4 regions of the Aneurinibacillus thermoaerophilus genome follow, and region 4 is predicted to be linked to each of the others. Evidence: riboswitches for the same ligand, from Rfam matches in the RefSeq annotation. Region 4 holds a riboswitch; each other region holds the start of a gene.
What was found. Region 4 has a riboswitch for S-adenosylmethionine ahead of K3F53_RS03445 (2,3-diketo-5-methylthiopentyl-1-phosphate enolase). Riboswitches for the same ligand answer to the same signal wherever they lie in the genome.
Positions count from the first base shown of each region.

Region 1: another riboswitch for S-adenosylmethionine. It lies ahead of K3F53_RS04415 (methionine ABC transporter ATP-binding protein); the one in region 4 lies ahead of K3F53_RS03445 (2,3-diketo-5-methylthiopentyl-1-phosphate enolase).
Region 2: another riboswitch for S-adenosylmethionine. It lies ahead of metK (methionine adenosyltransferase); the one in region 4 lies ahead of K3F53_RS03445 (2,3-diketo-5-methylthiopentyl-1-phosphate enolase).
Region 3: another riboswitch for S-adenosylmethionine. It lies ahead of K3F53_RS09305 (alpha/beta hydrolase); the one in region 4 lies ahead of K3F53_RS03445 (2,3-diketo-5-methylthiopentyl-1-phosphate enolase).

Region 1 is NZ_CP080764.1:809,461-814,325, reverse strand. It holds gene K3F53_RS04430 (fatty acid--CoA ligase) at 1-252, opposite strand, end outside; gene K3F53_RS04425 (MetQ/NlpA family ABC transporter substrate-binding protein) at 275-1,114, opposite strand; gene K3F53_RS04420 (methionine ABC transporter permease) at 1,128-1,790, opposite strand; gene K3F53_RS04415 (methionine ABC transporter ATP-binding protein) at 1,783-2,547, opposite strand; SAM riboswitch class I at 2,649-2,759, opposite strand; gene K3F53_RS04410 (thioesterase family protein) at 3,071-3,478, opposite strand; gene K3F53_RS04405 (PaaI family thioesterase) at 3,544-3,933, opposite strand; gene K3F53_RS04400 (PaaI family thioesterase) at 3,975-4,436, opposite strand; gene K3F53_RS04395 (EthD family reductase) at 4,455-4,754, opposite strand.
Region 2 is NZ_CP080764.1:3,314,098-3,318,962, reverse strand. It holds gene K3F53_RS17090 (S41 family peptidase) at 1-1,109, shown strand, start outside; gene K3F53_RS17085 (hypothetical protein) at 1,250-1,732, shown strand; SAM riboswitch class I at 1,814-1,964, shown strand; gene metK (methionine adenosyltransferase) at 2,118-3,326, shown strand; gene K3F53_RS17075 (sensor histidine kinase) at 3,519-4,703, shown strand; gene K3F53_RS17070 (response regulator) at 4,723-4,865, shown strand, end outside.
Region 3 is NZ_CP080764.1:1,782,353-1,787,217, reverse strand. It holds gene yneA (cell division suppressor protein YneA) at 64-351, opposite strand; gene lexA (transcriptional repressor LexA) at 579-1,202, shown strand; SAM riboswitch class I at 1,378-1,485, shown strand; gene K3F53_RS09305 (alpha/beta hydrolase) at 1,555-2,379, shown strand; gene K3F53_RS09300 (hypothetical protein) at 2,486-2,776, opposite strand; gene K3F53_RS09295 (phospholipase A2 family protein) at 2,893-3,537, opposite strand; tRNA gene K3F53_RS09290 (tRNA-Cys) at 3,567-3,640, opposite strand; gene K3F53_RS09285 (hypothetical protein) at 3,620-3,880, opposite strand; gene K3F53_RS09280 (helix-turn-helix domain-containing protein) at 4,138-4,371, opposite strand; gene K3F53_RS09275 (YvrJ family protein) at 4,368-4,523, opposite strand; gene K3F53_RS09270 (RNA polymerase sigma factor) at 4,510-4,865, opposite strand, start outside.
Region 4 is NZ_CP080764.1:641,999-646,863, reverse strand. It holds gene K3F53_RS03455 (glutamate synthase-related protein) at 1-1,012, shown strand, start outside; gene K3F53_RS03450 (FUSC family protein) at 1,179-2,246, shown strand; SAM riboswitch class I at 2,307-2,425, shown strand; gene K3F53_RS03445 (2,3-diketo-5-methylthiopentyl-1-phosphate enolase) at 2,509-3,705, shown strand; gene K3F53_RS03440 (2-hydroxy-3-keto-5-methylthiopentenyl-1-phosphate phosphatase) at 3,707-4,387, shown strand; gene K3F53_RS03435 (methylthioribulose 1-phosphate dehydratase) at 4,384-4,865, shown strand, end outside.

The DNA of each region.
Region 1 (4,865 bases), 170 kb from region 4:
AAAAATGGCGCCGATTTTTGCCGTCGCAAACAATGTAACCACAAACTCGCTCGTATTATATAAGAAGGAAGAAACAACGTCACCCTTTTGGACACCCAGGCGCTTAAGCGCCCGGGCAAATTGGTTTACTTTTTGATTCAATTCTGTATATGTCCAGCGGTGATGCTTCGTTTCGTATTCATAAATTAAGCTAATTTTATCCGGAAAATTACGGACTGACCATTCAAGAACATCTCCGATTGTTGTGCTCATCGTTTTCTTCCCCCCTATGTGCTTATTTTAAATAATCAGGTTTGACAAATCCCTGGAATTCTTTCTCGATAACTTCTTTAAACTCCGGAGATTTATATGCTTCGATTAAATCTTTAACAAACTGGCTGTCTTTGTCCGCCGTTTTCACAGCGACCACGTTCATATATTGATCCGGAATCTTTTCGAGCGCCAGCGCTTCCGTAAGTTTCAAGCCCGATGCGATGGCGAAGTTCCCGTTGACAAATGCGTAGTCTGCGTCTTCAAGCGAGCGCGGAAGCTGGGCTGCTTCCAGCGGCAGGAGCTTGATATTTTTCTTGTTCTCCACGATATCCTTTTCCGATACGCGAAGCAGATCTACACCTTCTTTTAACTTGATCCAACCGAAATGTTGCATCATGACAAGCGCGCGGGCCTGATTAGTAGGATCATTCGGAAGCGAAACGGTCGCTCCCGGCTGCACTTCTTCCAGTGTTTTATGCTTATGCGAGTAAATGCCGATCGGAGCCGTCGGAACCTGGATAACATCTTGAATATCCAAGTTATGCTCTTTCGCAAAGTTCTGCAAATACACGACATGTTGAAACACATTCGCATTCAGCGAACCTTCAGCCAGCGCCTGGTTCGGCTGCACGTAATCGTTGAACTCAACAATCTTCACGTTGTATCCTTTTTTTTCTAAAATAGGTTTAATTCCTAAACGCACCTGATCACTATACGGCCCCGCCGTCGCACCAATAACCAGTTCTTTACTGTTCCCCTGCGTTTTTCCTGTTGCCGTTTCGCTCTCTTGTCCTCCGCAAGCTGTCAAAAAGATTACTATTAATGAAATTAATGCAATAAGAATAAACGGTTTTTGTTTCACAAAGATCTCTCCCTTAACGTTTATCAAGATAATGTGCAAGACGATTGCCCGCAAATTGAATGACTTGTACAAGCACCACCAATAAAAGCACGGTCACAATCATAACATCCGTCTGGAATCGGTAGTAGCCGAAGCGAATCGCTAAATCCCCGATCCCTCCGCCTCCGACAACGCCGGCCATCGCAGAATAGGAAAGAAAACTGACAATCAATACTGTGAGTCCGAGCGTAAGCCCAGCGCGCGCTTCTGTCAATAACACTTTCCAAACAATCTGATATGTAGACGCCCCCATTGCCACCGCGGCTTCAATAACTCCTCTCGAAACTTCACGAAGCGATTGCTCCACCAGACGTGCAAAGTATGGAATGGCTGCAATCGACAACGGAACAGCCGCAGCCACCGGACCGATCGTCGTTCCGACCAATGTTCGCGTCAACGGAATCAATGCCACGAGCAAAATAAGAAAGGGAAACGATCGGACAATGTTAACGAGCGAACTTAAAATTCGAAATAAAATGGGGCTTTCCAGCAATTGTCCTTTACCTGTCAGAAAAAGCAGAACCCCCAGCGGCATGCCAAGCAAAAGCGCTGAGCCTATTGAAATGCCGACCATAATAGAAGTTTCTACGATAGAAACCCCAATTTCCGGCAATAAAGCAATCACATTATCAAACATTGGCTATCCCTCTCTCCTTGCCTGTTTCCTCTTCGAATAATAGCTGGGCGATTTCAGTTTTCGGCTTTACTTCCCGTTCAGAAAGCGAAAGTTTTTCGACGAGATGACCTCTTTCCATGACTGCTACTTTGTTGCAAATCTCTTTCACTACACTCATTTCATGCGTGACGATGAGAATCGTTACGCCTAGCTTTTGGTTGATTTCTTTAAGAAAAGATAAAATGGTACGCGTCGTCTGCGGATCAAGCGCTGAGGTAGGCTCATCACATAGCAGCACTTTCGGCCGGCTGGCCAACGCCCGGGCGATAGCGACCCTCTGCTTTTGTCCCCCGCTCAACTTGGCAGGATAGCTGTCCACCTTCTCGGCCAGCCCTACAATCTCCAAGCACTCCTGTACTCTTTTTTTTCTCTCTTCTTTTGGAAGACCGGCTATTTCTAGCGGAAACGCCACATTGTCCGCCACCGTCCGATTATTCAACAGATTAAAATGCTGAAAAATCATGCCGATGGACTGGCGCGCTTTGCGCAGCTCTCGATTTGATAGACCGGTTAACTCCTGACCATCCACATATACCTTTCCCTCGTCCGGTCGCTCCAGCAAATTAACCAGTCTAAGCAAAGTTGACTTACCAGCACCGCTGAACCCGATAATACCGTACACATCCCCTGGCTCCACATGCAGCGACGTTGGAGCTACTGCCTGAAATGTCCCGTTCGGTGTGGTATAACTTTTACTAATACTCTGTAATTTAATCATACTCCTCACTCCTTTATTCCTCCTAGATTGCACAAGGGGAAATAAAAACGACCTCCTGCGCTGCAAGAGGTCGGCGTACACTCATCACAAGTTTGCCGGACCTCTCATCTTTCAGCGCGCGAGCGCTGCTGGAATTGGCACCGTGTCAAAGAGTTTCTTTGATGGTTGCCGAGGCTTCACTGGGCCAGTCCCTCCACCTCTCTGGATAAGAGTCCTAATCATTTGCCTTTTCAATTTGTTGATTTTATTCTAACACATTAAACCATAATGTCAACTAGGAATTATAGATTTTTTAATTTTCTCCTACATTGCTGAGACATATAAAAACCATCACAGTTTATCATTGTATATGCAGATAACACCATATTTATATTGATTATAGTAGCTGTATATTTTCGCGGTCAATAAATTTACATTTAATTCTTAATACTATATCGAATAGTAGCAATATTTGTTTTGATAAGGTTGTTAATGATCCGATAAAAAAGACCGCGATTGAAAATTCCACGGTCTTCCTGTTTCATTATTTTTGTGCAATGGTTTGCCGTAACTCCGTGATACGTGCCTCCATTTTTTCTTTTTTAAAAATCGCCTGTGTAAAAATTCCGGTACCAACAATATTTTCTGATGTTTCCGCGGTCACTTCACAAACGACTCGCTTCGGAGTAACTTCCGTACATAAGGCTGTAAATTTTACCCGTTGCCCCACCACCGCAGGCCCAATGTGCTTAACCTGAATTTCGTATCCGGCTCCTTCCTCCCCCTCTTCAAGGTAAGGCAAAATAACATGGCGTCCGACTTTTTCCATATAATAAATCATAGTCACGGTCGACATTACATCGTGAACCACGTTGCCGTCAAACGTAGGACGCATATCGTCCTGCACGACAATTTCCAACGTCTCTGTCTCTCCCGGTTGTAATCCTTTCACCCGTTCTTCTCCTTCCTTATAAAGCAACATATACTTTCTTATACGAATGTAAAGACAACTCCACATCACTGTGGAGTTGTCTTTACACGGGCATATGTGCCAAGCGCGACGGCAACCAGCTCCCCATCGTCCGTGCGCACTTCCGCTTGCATGATAATAGTACGGCCTCCGCGCTTGATTACCCTAGATTGTGCGATCAGCTTATTTCCCCTAGCAGGCGCCAAATAGTTGATTTTGCTCTCCAATGTTACGCACTGCTGCACACCGTTAACATGAGGCGCGGCCGCGTGCCCCATGACCACATCAGCAAGCGTGCTTGTCACTCCGCCATGCACCACTCCATCGATACTATTGTACAATTCCGGGCGAATATGAAGCACTGCCGTGCAGCTATTTTCGTCCTGGTGCTCGATTTCAATACCAAGATATTGGTTAAAACGATTGTTTGATTTCATGGTAGTCTCTCCTGCCAATCCAGCGCTGCCAACGCGTCCTGTTACTCTTCATTAGCTGCGTTCTGTCCGATTTCCTCAAGAAAAAACCCACTCTTGCGGTAAGCGACCGCGTCAAGCAGAGCGATGCTTTCGCCGTCGTGTTCCACCTCGATTTGGTAAAAACCGGCGCGTGCTGTTTTTTTCTTTTCTGTCGCTACTGCACGTAACCGTGCGCCCTTTCCACTTGGAGCCATATACTGAACGTTCATCGATAACGCCACGCATGGACGTCCATATGAATTGCAGGCCGCAGCAAACGCAAAATCAGCCAGCGCAAAAATGACGGCTCCATGTGTTGTGCCATGCGCATTCAACATTTCCTCACGCACGTCTACTTCCGCCACAGCCGTTCCCTCTCCAAGTTCAACCAGCCGGATTCCTAAATGGCGCGCGTACGGATCGCGACTCACATACCGAGTGATTTGTTCCCGGTACCTGCGATGTGTTTCCGTTTCACTCAACATGCTTTTTAAACCTTTCTCCTATACTACTTCCGCGAAGTGCATGGATACAACCTTGCCAGCAAAGCCCATTAAATCTTTGCCTGCTGCTTTTCCTTCCGGAGAAGAAAGCGCGTTCATAAGCGCTTCTTTTGTTTCAAAATACATTTCTGCAATCAAATGAAGATTGCTGTCACCTGCAGGAGAGCCATAAATTTTATTAACTTCCAGCTTTAGAAGACCCGGCATTTTTTCCGCGAGCGGCGCGTGTACTTCTTTGTAATGTTTATCAAATTCCTCTACATTTTCCGGCTTTTTGTAAATCGCGATCAGCTTAACCATCGTATCCCCTCCATAAAAAATCAATACCTTAATATCATAAAAATATAATATTACGTTTTAAAATCGTACTATTTATCAGAAATTATATCGTTTTAAACAGCCAATCGTCAA
Region 2 (4,865 bases), 990 kb from region 4:
TGCTCATCGAAAGTGTATTTGAAGGTTCGACTGCGGCAAAAGCTGGTTTGCGGGCAGGTGACGAAATCATTGCTGTTGACGGCAAGCGGGTTGCCGGGCAGTCTATCGAGCAGGTTACGGAATGGATGAAAGGTGAAGTCGGTTCCAGCATAGAACTTACGATTAAACGCGCGGGAAAGGAGCAGATAGTTTCACTCATGCGTGAGGCGCTGCAATTCTCGCCGGTCGATAGTGTCATGCTGGACAATAAAATTGGATATATGGTGCTTTACACATTTTCTGAAAATAGCGCAGAAGTGTTTCGCAAGCATCTCGCCAAGCTGCGAAAGGACGGGATGAAGGGGTTGATTCTTGACTTGCGCGACAACGGCGGCGGCTACCTGGATGCGGCGCTGGAAATTGCCGATGAATTTATCGATAAAGGCGCGCTTGTATATGTAAAAGATCGAAGCGGCAAACGAACGGCGATTATGGCCAAATCCGGAGCGATCTCGCTTCCGGTTGTCGTCCTTGTAAACGGAGGAACGGCCAGCGCGTCCGAAGTGCTGACAGGCGCGCTACAGGATTACAATGTTGCCAAAATCGTCGGCACCAAAACATTCGGCAAAGGCACGGTTCAGGAATTGGTACCGTTGAAACAAGGCGGGATTTTAAAGCTGACGATCGAAGAGTATTTCTCCCCGAAACTTCGGAAGATCAACGGGCACGGCATTACGCCGGATATTATCGTAGAAAACCCGAATGAGCAGGTTATCAAGGCGATTTCGTATTTGCATGGTTCCACTGCTCTTGTTCTACATTCGAACGGGACTGCTTCGGTGGCTGGTATTCCTGCGGGCGAAAGCGTTGCGAAAAAAATCGATGGCAAATGGTTTATCGCGCTTCGCCCGTTTGCCCAATTGTATGGTTGCCAAGTTTATTGGGATGCGTCCCAGGAAATAGCGACCATGCGCTGTGGTGAAACTGTGCGCAAATATCCGAGCAAAAATAATGCATATGTACGCAACGAAAAAGGTGTCCTCTGGCTTTCGCTTGAAAAATTGGACAGCGACTTTCCGTCCATCCTTGTCGAAACGAGAGGGGATAATCTGTTCGTTTATGTAAAGTAAAGCATGGATTCACAACAAAATTCCTTCCCGGGCGTATATACAATTAGATAACCATTTATACCGTAATTGGGAGGATGGAAAAGCCGGGGAGAGATGCCCGGCTTCTTCCCTTAGATCAGTATACGCAGGGAGGAATGTACATGAAAAAATGGGGATATGGATTGGCAGGTGCCGCGTTGGCCTTGGTGATCGGGGCGGTGTCCACCGGTTTGGCAGCTACGCCTGAGCCCGGCTCTGATGCAGATCCGGTTGTAACGAAGAGCTATGTGGAGAAAGTAAAGCAGGAGATTTTGAATGTGGTGAAATCCCAGCCCGGCAAACCGGCAAGCGACACGCAGACACCGGCTGCGGCGAAGCTGATCGTGGAAAAAGTTCCGGCAGGAAAGACGATTATTGGCTATGCGGGCACGGAATTTATTGTTCGGACCGGAAAAGTGGTCGCTCATACGCCGCCGGGCGAAGGGTATGGTCTCCCGGATTTGACCGCAGGCACGAACATTACGCAGGGCGAGCCGGTACCAGCCAATCACCATTTGTTGTTGCCGCGCGATGACGGCCGTGGCCTCAAAGTTGTAAAAGGCCCGGCGGACATTATGATCCGCGGTGAATATGTAGTTCGGTAGCACGGTCGAACGAACAACCAAGTATTTTTCTTTATTGACATCCAAACCTAAATAAGATATGCTCATTGAGAACGGAAGACCCTTGTATCCCGAGCAGGCGGAGGGACTGGCCCGATGAAGCCCGGCAACCACATCGCGCAACGAGCTAGCGCGGACAAGTGTTCCCGGCGCGATGAACGGTGCTAACCAGCAGAACAGGTATGGATACATACTTGATTCTGGAAGATAAAGGGCAAAGAATGAGTAAAAAGATGACCCTTTTCCAGGATAAAATAATGGAAAAGGTTTTTTACTGCTTTGCGACAACGTTTGGGAAGGGAGTACCGTATCTTAACCAAGACCATCTATATATTCATGGTTTATAAGGAGGTACGTGAACATGGCGCTGAAAAAAGGCCGTCATCTCTTCACATCGGAATCGGTAACGGAGGGCCATCCGGACAAAATTTGCGACCAGATTTCCGATGCCATTCTTGATGCGATTCTTGAAAAAGATCCAAACGCTCGTGTAGCGGCGGAAACATCCGTAACAACAGGCATGGTGCTTGTAGCGGGCGAGATTACGACAAGCTGCTATGTAGATATTCCGAAAGTGGTTCGTGAAACGATTCGTGAAATCGGATATACTCGCGCGAAATTCGGTTTTGACGCTGACACTTGCGCGGTTCTAACTTCTATTGACGAACAATCTCCTGATATTGCGCAGGGGGTTGACCAGGCGCTCGAAGCGCGCGAAGGACAAATGACAGATGAGCAAATTGAAGCGATTGGTGCTGGCGACCAGGGCTTAATGTTTGGATTCGCTTGCAACGAAACGGCAGAATTGATGCCGCTTCCGATTTCTCTTGCTCATAAACTGTCCCGTCGTTTGACGGAAGTCCGCAAAGATGGAACGTTGAGCTACCTGCGTCCGGATGGCAAAACGCAGGTAACGATTGAATATGAAGGAAACAAACCAGTACGTGTGGACACGATCGTTATTTCTACGCAGCACGATCCGTCCATAACGCTTGAGCAAATCCAGAAGGATCTGAAAGAACATGTGATTAAGCCGGTTGTTCCAGCCGAGTTCCTCGATGAGCAAACGAAGTATTTTATCAATCCAACAGGTCGCTTCGTTATCGGTGGACCGCAGGGTGACGCTGGATTGACCGGACGCAAGATTATCGTGGACACATATGGTGGATATGCTCGTCATGGTGGCGGCGCTTTCTCCGGTAAAGACCCGACCAAAGTGGATCGCTCCGGTGCGTATGCGGCGCGCTATGTAGCGAAAAACATTGTGGCCGCGGGGTTGGCGGAGAAGTGTGAAGTGCAAGTAGCTTATGCGATTGGGGTGGCGCAGCCTGTATCCATTAATGTAGATACATTCGGGACAGGCAAGGTGGATGAAGAAATTCTTGTTCAGCTTGTGCGCAAACATTTTGATCTTCGTCCAGCAGGCATTATCAAACAGCTTGACTTGCGTCGACCGATCTACCGTCAAACTGCCGCGTATGGACATTTTGGTCGCAATGACCTAAATGTTCCATGGGAAAGAACGGATAAGGCAGAAATTCTTAAGAAAGAAGCTTCTGAACTTTCCGCTCGCTAATAAAAATAAGACTAAAGACCCAACACATCAATAGTGTGTGGGTCTTGTTTTGTTTATGTGGGATGAATGATACAATAGGAAAAGAGTTTTTGTTCTTCTTGCCTATAAAGGAAGTCAACCAGTAGGGAAGAGAAGCGTAGAAGGTAACAATTCGAATGGTACTTATTGGCTAATGATAGAGAGGGGATGTACGTGACCGAGGCGAACATTGATTTTCAACTGCTTGATGAGGTCATGAATAAGACGATTTCGTCGGTGGAAGAAAGTAGGGAAAAGATTTTTGATATCGCGGAAAACGCGCATAAAGAAAGCAATTATATCAGCCTCGAACTGGAAGCCCTAAAAAGAGAAATCGAATGGGTCATTAGCCAGACGGATGAACTTGAACTGCAGGCGAGAAAGGCGCGCCAGAAGCTGGCTAGTATTAGCCGTAGTTTCCACCAATATAGTGAGGCGGAAATACGCGAAGCGTATGAGCAAGCCAGCCAGATGCAGATTAAGCTGTCGCTCTCAAGGGATAAGGAGCTCCATCTCAGGCAGCGGCGGGACGAGCTGGAGCGGCGCCACCGCAGCATTTTAAGCACCATAGAGAAATCGGAAAACTTGATTGCGCAGATGGGAATTGTGCTAAACTACCTGCAGGGCAACTTAAGGAAAGTGGGGATTGCGCTGGAGTCAGCCCAGAATCAGCAGCTGCTGGGAATTCAGATCATTCAGGCCCAGGAAGAAGAACGGAAGCGAGTGGCGCGCGATATTCACGACGGTCCGGCGCAATCGATGGCCAATGTTACCTTGCGGAGCGAAATCGTTGAGAGAATGCTTAATCAAAATCGGATTGACGAAGCTAAGGTAGAGCTTAGGTTATTAAAAGAACTTACAAGGGCAAGCCTTATGGATGTAAGAAAGATTATTTTTGATCTGCGTCCGATGGCACTCGATGATCTAGGACTTGTGCCGACGCTTCGTAAATACCTTGAGGAATATGAGAAGCGGCATGGGATCGAGACGAAGCTTACGTTGCTTACCCCGGAATGCCGCCTGCAGAATTCGATTGAAGTCGCCGTATTCCGCTTAATTCAGGAGTCGCTAAACAATACAGCAAAGCATGCAAAAGCCCGCCATGTGGAAGTAAGGCTTGAATTTAAGCCACATGTGGTGCATTTTCGCGTGCTCGATGATGGAGTGGGATTCGACCAAGCGGTAAAAGCGGAGCGGCCGCAATTTGGAATCATGGGGATGAGAGAACGGGTCAAGCTTTTGCAGGGCAAGATGAAAATTACGTCCGCCCCCGGCAAAGGAACCAGCGTCCTGTTTAGTATTCCTCTTCGTATTGAAGAAGGCAGTAAGCGTGGTAATAGCATAGAAACAAAACCTTAATGAATGTATGGAGGTTAGTATGACGGAGCAAAAGATTTCGATTCTGTTAGTAGATGACCATAAGTTATTCCGTGAAGGAGTTAAGCGGATTTTGGAGATGGAGGATCGTTTCCATATTGTTGGCGAAGCGTCCGATGGAGAGGAAGCATGCCAGATGGCAGT
Region 3 (4,865 bases), 1.1 Mb from region 4:
GAAAAAAAGAAGAGAGAACCTCTTATATATCAAGCGTTTTCTCTCCCCACAATCTTTTTTACTTTATTTAATCGGAATAATAATATGATCACCTGGATGTACAATGGCGCTGTCAAGCTTGTTCTCGCGCTGGATATAAAATAATAGCTCGTTAATGGACATGCCAGCCTTCTCATTATAACGATCAGCGATCGACCAGAGCGTATCGCCAGCTTCTACTATCACCTCAACACCAAGTGGGTTCGCTGGCTTATCGTTTCCGCCAATAGATGCAAACACAAGATTTGCCATGCCGAGGATACCCATACCGATAATAATTCCGATAAGTAATGATTTCTTGTTCATCTTCATCGTACTATCCCCCTTCTATTGTTTTCGCTTTCGTTATTGAGAGTTTATGCTTGTCTATGTATAATAGAACTGAATGAAAAAGAACATTTGTTCTTAGTTGTATATCAATATATTAATCAGAACAAGCGTTCTTGTCAACAAAGATTAGAACTTATGTTTGTATACTAGAACAAATGTTGATATAATTAAGAACAAGGAAGATTTCATAGAAAGAATGGGGTGTTAGTATGAAAAAGCTGTCCAGCCGTCAACTTGCCATCCTTGATTACATAAAGAAAGAAGTCAGGGAAAAAGGCTATCCGCCGTCCGTACGTGAGATCGGTGAAGCCGTGGGCCTCGCTTCCAGCTCTACGGTTCATGGACACTTGGCACGCTTGGAGAAAAAAGGACTGATTCGCCGCGATCCGACAAAGCCGCGCGCTATCGAAATTTTAGACGGGGAGCGCAATGAAGCTACAGACGCGTCCGTTAAGACTGTAACGATTCCCGTATTGGGGAAAGTTACGGCCGGTATGCCGATTACAGCGGTGGAAAACATTGAGGAATACTTCGTGTTGCCGGAAAACATGGTTGGAAATGATACGGTCTATATGCTGCGTGTGCAAGGAGAGAGCATGATTGATGCCGGTATTTTAGACGGGGATTACGTCATTGTTCGCCAACAACAAACCGCCAACAATGGGGACATTGTCGTGGCGATGACAGAAGAAAATGAGGCAACCGTTAAACGTTTTTTCAAAGAAAAAAATCACATTCGCTTGCAGCCAGAGAATCCGACGATGGAGCCGATTTTGCTTCCTGCAGTTACCATTCTTGGCAAAGTAATCGGGGTATACCGCAACATTCATTAAATCTAGAGAACTAAAGAAAGCAGCCTTTAAAGGCTGCTTTCTTTAGTTATGCGTGTTTTTGGCAAAAGAAATAATACCAACTATACAGGTTTGAATTTAAGTTTTTATTGACGTCAATAGCATCTATAGCTATACTTTAAGATAATATATCACATCTTTATACTTGGTTTTCTTGTTCTTATCAAGAGTGGTGGAGGGATTAGGCCCAATGAAACCCAGCAACCGGCGGATGCATTCGCAAGGTGCTACATCCTACAGGACATTTTGTTCTGAAAGATAAGAAAGGATCTTTTCTTCTCCTCCTTTCTTCTCTTCAGAAGAAAGCTTTTTATTTATTGAAGGAGGAAATAATATGGAACGCAGTATTACCATCGTGTATCAAAGTCTTGAACTTGTCGCCAGTGTGCATTATCCATGCGAAGAAAAAAGGAAACAAAAGGAGAAATGCTGGCCTGTAATTATTATCTGCCATGGATTTGTCGGTAATCGGATTGGGGTTAACCGCTTATTTGTTAAAGCGGCGCGCAGACTGGCAGCGGAAGGCTATTTTGTTCTGCGCTTCGATTATGCTGGATGCGGAGAAAGCAATGGCGAATACGGTTCTTACGGCATCGATAGTTTTATTGAGCAAACGCGTTATGTACTTGATTATGTACTAAGCATCGATTGTATTGATAAAACACGTGTGTTCTTGCTCGGCCATAGTTTGGGCGGTGCCATTGCCCGCTTGACTGCAGAACGAGATACGCGGGTAAATGCGCTGATTCTTTGGGCACCGGTAGCCCATCCGTTCGCGGATATTACCCGCATCATCGGCAACGATGCATATGAAGAAGCAATGCGAAACGGCGAAACGGAATACAGTGGCTACCGTCTTAAAAAAGAATTCTTCATTTCACTTGCAGAAGCACAACCGCTTGCATCTGGCGCTGGTTTTCTTGATGATGCACTTATTTTGCACGGGACACGCGACGAAGTCATTCCGGTTGACGCCTGCTATTTGTATGAAGGCGTATTGCGGCAGCAGATTACAGGGGAATGTCGTGCGATCACGCTTGAAGGGGCTGATCATACGTTCTCTACCATTTCTGCCTCCGAATTGCTTTTTGCTCATACCTGCTCTTGGCTACAGCAGCTTGAAACCCGGAAAAAGAATTGGAGCGACTGGATCATATGATAGTTGGGAAGGAAAAATGATCAAGTTTTTCGATTCTCAACTTTTCCTTTTCACTAGCTTGGTGGCGATGTGGTGGGACCCCAAATTATTGACTATATCAAAAACTTTAAGGACCAAAAAGAATAGTGCCCCAAATAAAGTAAAAAGGCGGAAAAAACAAAATAGCCATGGCTAAATTACCCCAAAGTCCTAACTTACTTAAATAGTTCATTTGTTTATTTTTTTCAAAGAAAAAGGCAGATATTCCAATTAGTAAACCTATTATATTACTTCCATAAAACAACACCCATTCAGATCCAAATAAGCGAAAACCACTAAAAAAGGCTATTATGGAAAAAACTAAAAACAAAAAAGAAACCAAACCTACAATATTACATGGAGATTTAATTTGATTCATAACAACACCTCAATCATTAGATTTAAATTTATTATATATCATAATTCAAGGAATTTTATCCAAAAAAAAGAAGTAGTGTTTAATACACTACTTCTGTAATGATTCTAATTACCTTTTTAAGTACAATTATATTCATACTGCTTAAGGAAATAAGCATTTATAATAATTGCCCATTCGCTTCCTTCATATACGTAAGGTGCTAAACAATGAATTAACTTTCTATCGCATTCACAATTAAAATAACCATTATTCCCATAACAATCATCGTGATGCTTACAGCACCAGTCAACAGGACTAATTGGTGTTCCAGACCCACACTTAGGACCGCAATAATTTCCATAAATACATGGAAGATCCATTAATTCTGTTTTATTATCAAGACTATCAATTTGATTAATTTTTTCGTTCATTATTTCTTGGATTTCTTGAAACTCATTTTCAGTATGTTGTTTGTTATATACAATACTAACTTGGTTGTCAATAACTTTATAACCAGTAGTTTCGATTATATCTCCTTTCTTTTCAATTTTACTCCCAAAAACTGATTCTACTTCAGACTCAGTAAAAAGAACTTTTATGTTCCCTAATTTGACCTCCAAAACATTTACAATAGTTTCCCCTTTTTTTAATGTAAAAGCTGTGGTTTTTGCTAATAAGATGTTGTCTTTAATTAATCCTTTCAAAAGGATATTAAAGTCTTTATTTTTTTTCGCTTGCTCAACCAACTGTTGCTCCTGAACATCGGATACAAACTGTTTCATAAGTTACACTCTCCTTATTAAAAATTTGGTGGAGGCGGTACTCGGATTCGAACCAAGGATTAAGGTTTTGCAGATCTTTGCCTTACCACTTGGCTATACCGCCAAAAAATTTTTTAGATAAATCACCCCTTTCCTTTCGACAATGACAAGATGTGAGGTTTGTCCCATAGTAAGTTCTGTAAAAATCTTTAATTTTCTTTACTTGTTTTGCAGCATCCATAGCTAACTCCTGAAAAAGTTTTTCCTCTCCATCTGAGCATATGTCTTGCAAGCATTTAGAGTATTGTGCTTGACTTCGCCTTGCTTCTTGGAAACAGCGAAACAATTTCTCTGGAGAACTCATGATATTTTCCCTCCTTTAGCTCTTTTGTGAAGTTCTACTATAGAAAAGGGAATCAAGGTGTAAAATAACAACCACTTTAAAAAAATAGAATTTTGGAATAACTCTAGTACTCCCTTTACTATAATCGCTTTTATTCCATACTTTAGGTGAACGAATGATTAGGTACTGGCTTCTATGTCTTAAAAGGGAATAGGTGATAAAGAAAACAACCAAAAAAAGAACCTTTTATGGAAGGAAGGTTCTTTTTGCATTTCTATTTACTTTTCACTATTCGCTCTCTCTAAAAACTCAAAAAATCCAGGTATATTAGATGTATCAAATCGTTGAATCGCCTTTATCATTTCAATCCGTAGTTCTTGTTCTATATCTTCTTGTTCGGAATAGGTAATAAAACGACTTGATTTTTTAATTTTCGGCTCAAACAATCTAATAATTTTTAACATTGTTTCTTTATCATGAATATTGTCAACCAGTTCATACAATTTTTTCATTTTGTTTCCCTCTTCTTTATTTCGTCAATTAGTTCTTTCACTATATTCTCCAATTGCTGAAAACTTTTTTCTAAGCGAGCCAATAAATAAATCGTAATAAAAATGGGAAAGCCTACATTAGAAATCACCCCTACCCAGTCAAACTGTTCCATAAGAATCCCTCATTTTGTATGCTTCTGCTAGCTTCTTTACTGCTTGTCTATATGATTTAGACACAGCTTGAGGTGTAATACCTAAGATTTTTGCGATTTGTTTATGAGTGAGATTGTCCAGAAAGGATAATTCTAGAATTTCGAGCTGCCGTTTGCTCAATGTAGTTAAGATGTGATACAAAGAAGAGTCTTCGATGTGCTCTAAAAAATTATCTTGTTTATTAATTACTTTTTCCGCAGTATCACTTTCATTTATATCTATAAGATTGCCAATGGTTTCAACGGAATCTCCCTTGTTAATCGGCTGATCGAAAATAAGTAGACAATGATACTGTCTTTTTT
Region 4 (4,865 bases):
AGATATGGTTGGACGCGCGGATTTACTTGTGCAAACGCGCGGATTAAACAAAATGGATCTATCCGCTCTTCTTACGAGCGCTCCGTTCCCACTTCTAAAATCCGAACGCGTGGAGTCGAAAGTATTGGTGGCCGTTGGTGCGGAGACGTATGAAGCATCGGATCAATACGCGTCTCCATATGCACCGATTAACGAAACATTTACGAACGTGCTCAGCGATCAACGCGTGCTCGGCAGTCGTTATTCCGGTGCCCGCGTAAAACCGTATCTTGACGGCAGCTATGTGAATTTGCCTGAAGTTTCGCTTACTTTCGATAGAGGAAGCGTGCCAGGCAACGGTCTTGCCGCCTTTAATGCGGAAGGCGTCTTCATCCGCGTGCATGGTGGAGCACAAGACGGCGTCGGTAAGACTGGATTTGGCGGACGCGTCGCAATTATGAAATCGCCGAACGCGAATCGTCAATTTATTAACGGTTCCGTAGGCAAAAGCTTCTGTTACGGAGCACAAAAAGGCCTATATATTGTGCAAGGCAATGCGGACGCACGCGCCTGCATCCGCCTCTCTGGAGCCGACGTAGTCATCGGCGGCGAATTGCAAGAGCCAATTAACGATCGCTTGGGTGGCATTGGCGCGCGAGCTAATATTAAAGGATTCGCCTTTGAATATATGACAAACGGACGTGCGATCGTACTGGGCGATCCAGGACCGTGGATTTGCTCCGGTATGACCGGTGGTGTCGTATACCTGCGCGTTCAGCCAGAAATGGGGCTTGATCAGGCTGCGCTTGAACGCCGTATTGCTAAAGCGGCTAAAGTCTCCTTGAAACCGCTTGATGCAAAAGGCAAAGAAGATGTCGCCTACCTGCTTGGTGAATATATAACCGAACTTAAAGCAAGCGGCCAACAGGATAAAGCCGCCAGCATCCAGAATTTAATTGATAACGCTGAACAGCACTTTATCATGGTATCTCCTGTGAAAGAGCAGGCCGACCCATCTATCGCAACAGAATAACATGATTTGCACGCATAATTTTCACCTGCAACTCCCATTTGTGCAGCGTGATTACCACCTATACCGGCAACCGCCCTCCTCCCAGGGGCGGTTGCTTTTTCTTGTTGCTTTTTTAAAGAAGCATGGTAATATACAGTATTAGCATAAGATACTATCTGGAGGGACTATGCGCGTCGGAGCACGTATTTTAAAAACGGCAATCGCTCTTATTCTGGCGTTGCTTGTCTGTCAATGGTTCAACCTAGAACCTCCCATTTTTGCGGCCATCGCTGCTACATTAAGCATTCAACCAACCGTGTACCGCACGCTGAAACATCTAAAAGAACAGATGGAGGCCAACATCATCGGAGCGGCGCTCGGAGTAACGGCGACATATTTTCTTGGAGCGGAACCTTTGATCGTTGGAATCGTCGTCATGCTGGTCATCATGATTAACCTTCATCTGAAACTGGAAAGCAGCTTGGTTTTAAGCGTACTTACGGTTATCGCCGTAATGGAAACGTCAAGCGGAAATTATCTGTATTTCGCCAGCAACCGCTTTTTGCTTACTATTGTTGGCATTTTCTCCGCGGCGCTGGTCAATGCGCTCTTCATTCCGCCACACTATGAGCGAAAACTGTTTAAGGAAATTTCCGAAACCGGAGAAAAATTCTCCGTGCTCATGCGAACGCTCATTCATAACGAAATGGAAGAGAAAGCTTTTCGGGAGGAAAAAGAAAAAATTAAAAAAGGCTTTAAGAACATTGAACAGCTTTATGACTTGTACACGGAGGAAGTTACAAAGCTAAGAAAAGTCACATACTCCAGCCAAAAAAGACGGGTAATTCTCAAACAAATGATTACCGTGTTATATAAAGAAATGGATATGCTGCGTACATTCGAGCGTCATATCTATTCCTCTTTTAAGCCTGGTCACCATTTGTTCCCACTGATTCAAAACCAGCTGGAGGCGCTGACAGAATGCCATAAAAATATCCTGATGACATACGACGGGATTTTAAAACCGCGGGAAGATTGGCACTTGCCAATAGAAGTTATCGAGAAAAACAACCTGCTACTGCATGAATTTATGGCATTATATCCTGAAGTAAAAAGCACACCGCAAAAAGAAGACGACGGACAGTGGCGCCATCTTTTCCCGGTGGTAGCGGAAATACTGGAATACGCCAACCAACTTGAACATCTCAACAAGCTAGTGCACGCTTTTTGTCACCACCAGGGGGAAGAAGAATAAAACCTATTGACATACTGACAATTTACAATTATTATTAGACACAGACAATTGAATTGAGTCATCTTATCACGAGAAGGCTGAGGGACTGGCCCAATGAAGCCCGGCAACCTGCTTTTACGTTGAAAAAAGCAAGGTGCTAATTCCTGCAGGATGAACCGTTTCATTCTGAAAGATAAGATCGTGAGTTTGTAATTCGTATGAACGGATCGCTCTCTTTCTTTCAGAAAGAGAGCTTTTTGTTTTCCTTAGAAAGGATGAAGAAATGATGAGCGAGTATATTACTGTCAGTTATTTAATCGAAGCAAAAAATTTACATAAAAAAGCAGAAAGCATTGCTGTTGGCATGACTGTCGGCAGTTGGACCGACCTGCCGCTTGCCCGCCAGGAATTGTTAGCCCCATATCTTGGCACCACGGGCAACGTAACGATTATGGAAGAACGAAATGGACTACAAAAAGGCATCATTTCTATCCGGTATCCTGTCGGCAATATTACTCCGGATATTCCGGCACTGCTAACAACTGTCTTCGGCAAATTATCTATGGACGGAAAGATTAAACTGCTTGATATCGACTTTCCTCCTTCCCTATTGAAGCAATTCCCCGGACCGAAATTCGGAATCGCTGGTGTACGAGAATTGTTAGGTGTTCATGATCGTCCACTCTTAATGAGTATTTTCAAATCTTGTCTCGGCCTTCCGCTCGGCGAACTGGAAACGCAATTCGCCGCTCAAGTTGAGGGCGGTGTCGATTTAGTAAAAGACGATGAAATTTTCTTCGTGGATGACAAAGCGCCGCTTGCGAACCGTCTGACCGCTTACAACCGCATCATTGAAGCGTCCGGGCGTACCGTGCTGTACGCGGTCAACCTGACCGGGCCGGTTCACCAGCTGGTGGACAAAGCAAAATACGCGATTGAAAAAGGAGCCAACTGTTTACTCTTAAACGTATTGCCTTACGGCTTTGACATTCTACATCGCTTGGCGGCTGACCCGGATATTAATGTGCCGCTCATGGCACATCCGGCAATGGCGGGAGCATTCTACGCATCAGATGAATACGGAATCGCGTCTCCTCTTCTGCTTGGCAAACTGATGCGGCTCGCCGGAGCGGATATGATTTTGTATCCTTCGCCGTACGGTTCAGTGGCACTAAAGCAAAGCGAAGCGCTAGCAATCGCGGAACATGCTCGCATATCCAATGATGTTCATAAATCCTCCTTCCCAGTGCCATCCGCCGGCATCCATCCAGGACTGGTCGGCAAACTGTATGATGACTTCGGCATGGATGTAATTGTAAACGCGGGCGGGGGTATACATGGCCATCCAGGTGGCGCGGCCGATGGAGCACGTGCGTTCCGCGCTGCCATCAACACGGTGGTGCAAGGCAAAACGCTCGCCGAGGGAGCAAAAGTAAGCAAGCCGCTTGCCATAGCGCTCGAAAAATGGGGAGGGGCATAATATGGAGAAGCAAATTGTTATTTTTTGCGATTTTGACGGTACGATTACCGAAAAAGACAATATCATCAATATTATGCAACATTTCGTCCCTGAAGAGCAGTGGAAACCGATTGTAGACGACATTTTTGCGAAAAAACGGAGCTTGCGCAACGGAGTATACGCCCTATTTCAACTCGTTCCTAGCTCGCTCCGCCGCGAAATTACGGACTTTGTGCTAAGCCGCGCGCGTATCCGTGACGGCTTCGGCGAGTTCGTCGATTACTGCCATAAACAAAATATTAAGTTACTGGTAACAAGCAATGGTATTGATTTTTTTATCGAACCGCTTCTTTCACCTTATGCAAAAAAAATCGATACAATTTATTGCAACAAAAGCAATTTTTCCGGCGAAAACGTAGAGATTATCTACCCATATCCGTGTGACGAACACTGCAACGTCGACTGCGGAATGTGCAAGACAACGATCATCCGCAAATATAAAAGCGAAAAATATTTCAAGGTTGTCATCGGAGATAGCATTACCGACCTAGAAGGCGCGAAAATCACAGACACCGTAATCGCCCGCTCTTATCTCGCTGAAAAATGCCAAGAACTCGGCATTAAATATAAAACATTTTCCACATTCCACGACTGTATCGAGGCTTTAGATCATCTTATACGACGAACGGAGGTTACACAATGAGCGCGTACACTCATGAAATTCGCCAGCAAGTCTTTCAACAGTTGGATCAGGTAAAGCTCGCGTTTGCTGCCAGGGGCTGGTTCCCTGGCACAAGCGGCAACCTGTCTATCAAAATCAGTTCCGCCCCGTTATTGGTTGCGGTAACAGCAAGCGGAAAAGATAAAACGGTCTGCACCCCGCACGATTATCTGGTGGTGGACGAAAATAGCAAACCATATGAAGCAACAACTCTGAAGCCGTCTGCTGAAACTCAAATTCACACAGCAATCTATCGCAATATTCCGGAAATAGGTGCCGTATTCCATGTGCATACCGTTCCCAACAATATCGTATCCGAACTATACGGTAATCAAGGATACGTGACGCTGCGTAATCAAGAGCTCATTAAAGGATTGGGTATCTGGGAAGAAGGCGCAGAAATTCAAATTCCGATCGTAGAAAATTACGCCAATATTCCGCGTCTGGCCAAAGAAGTGGA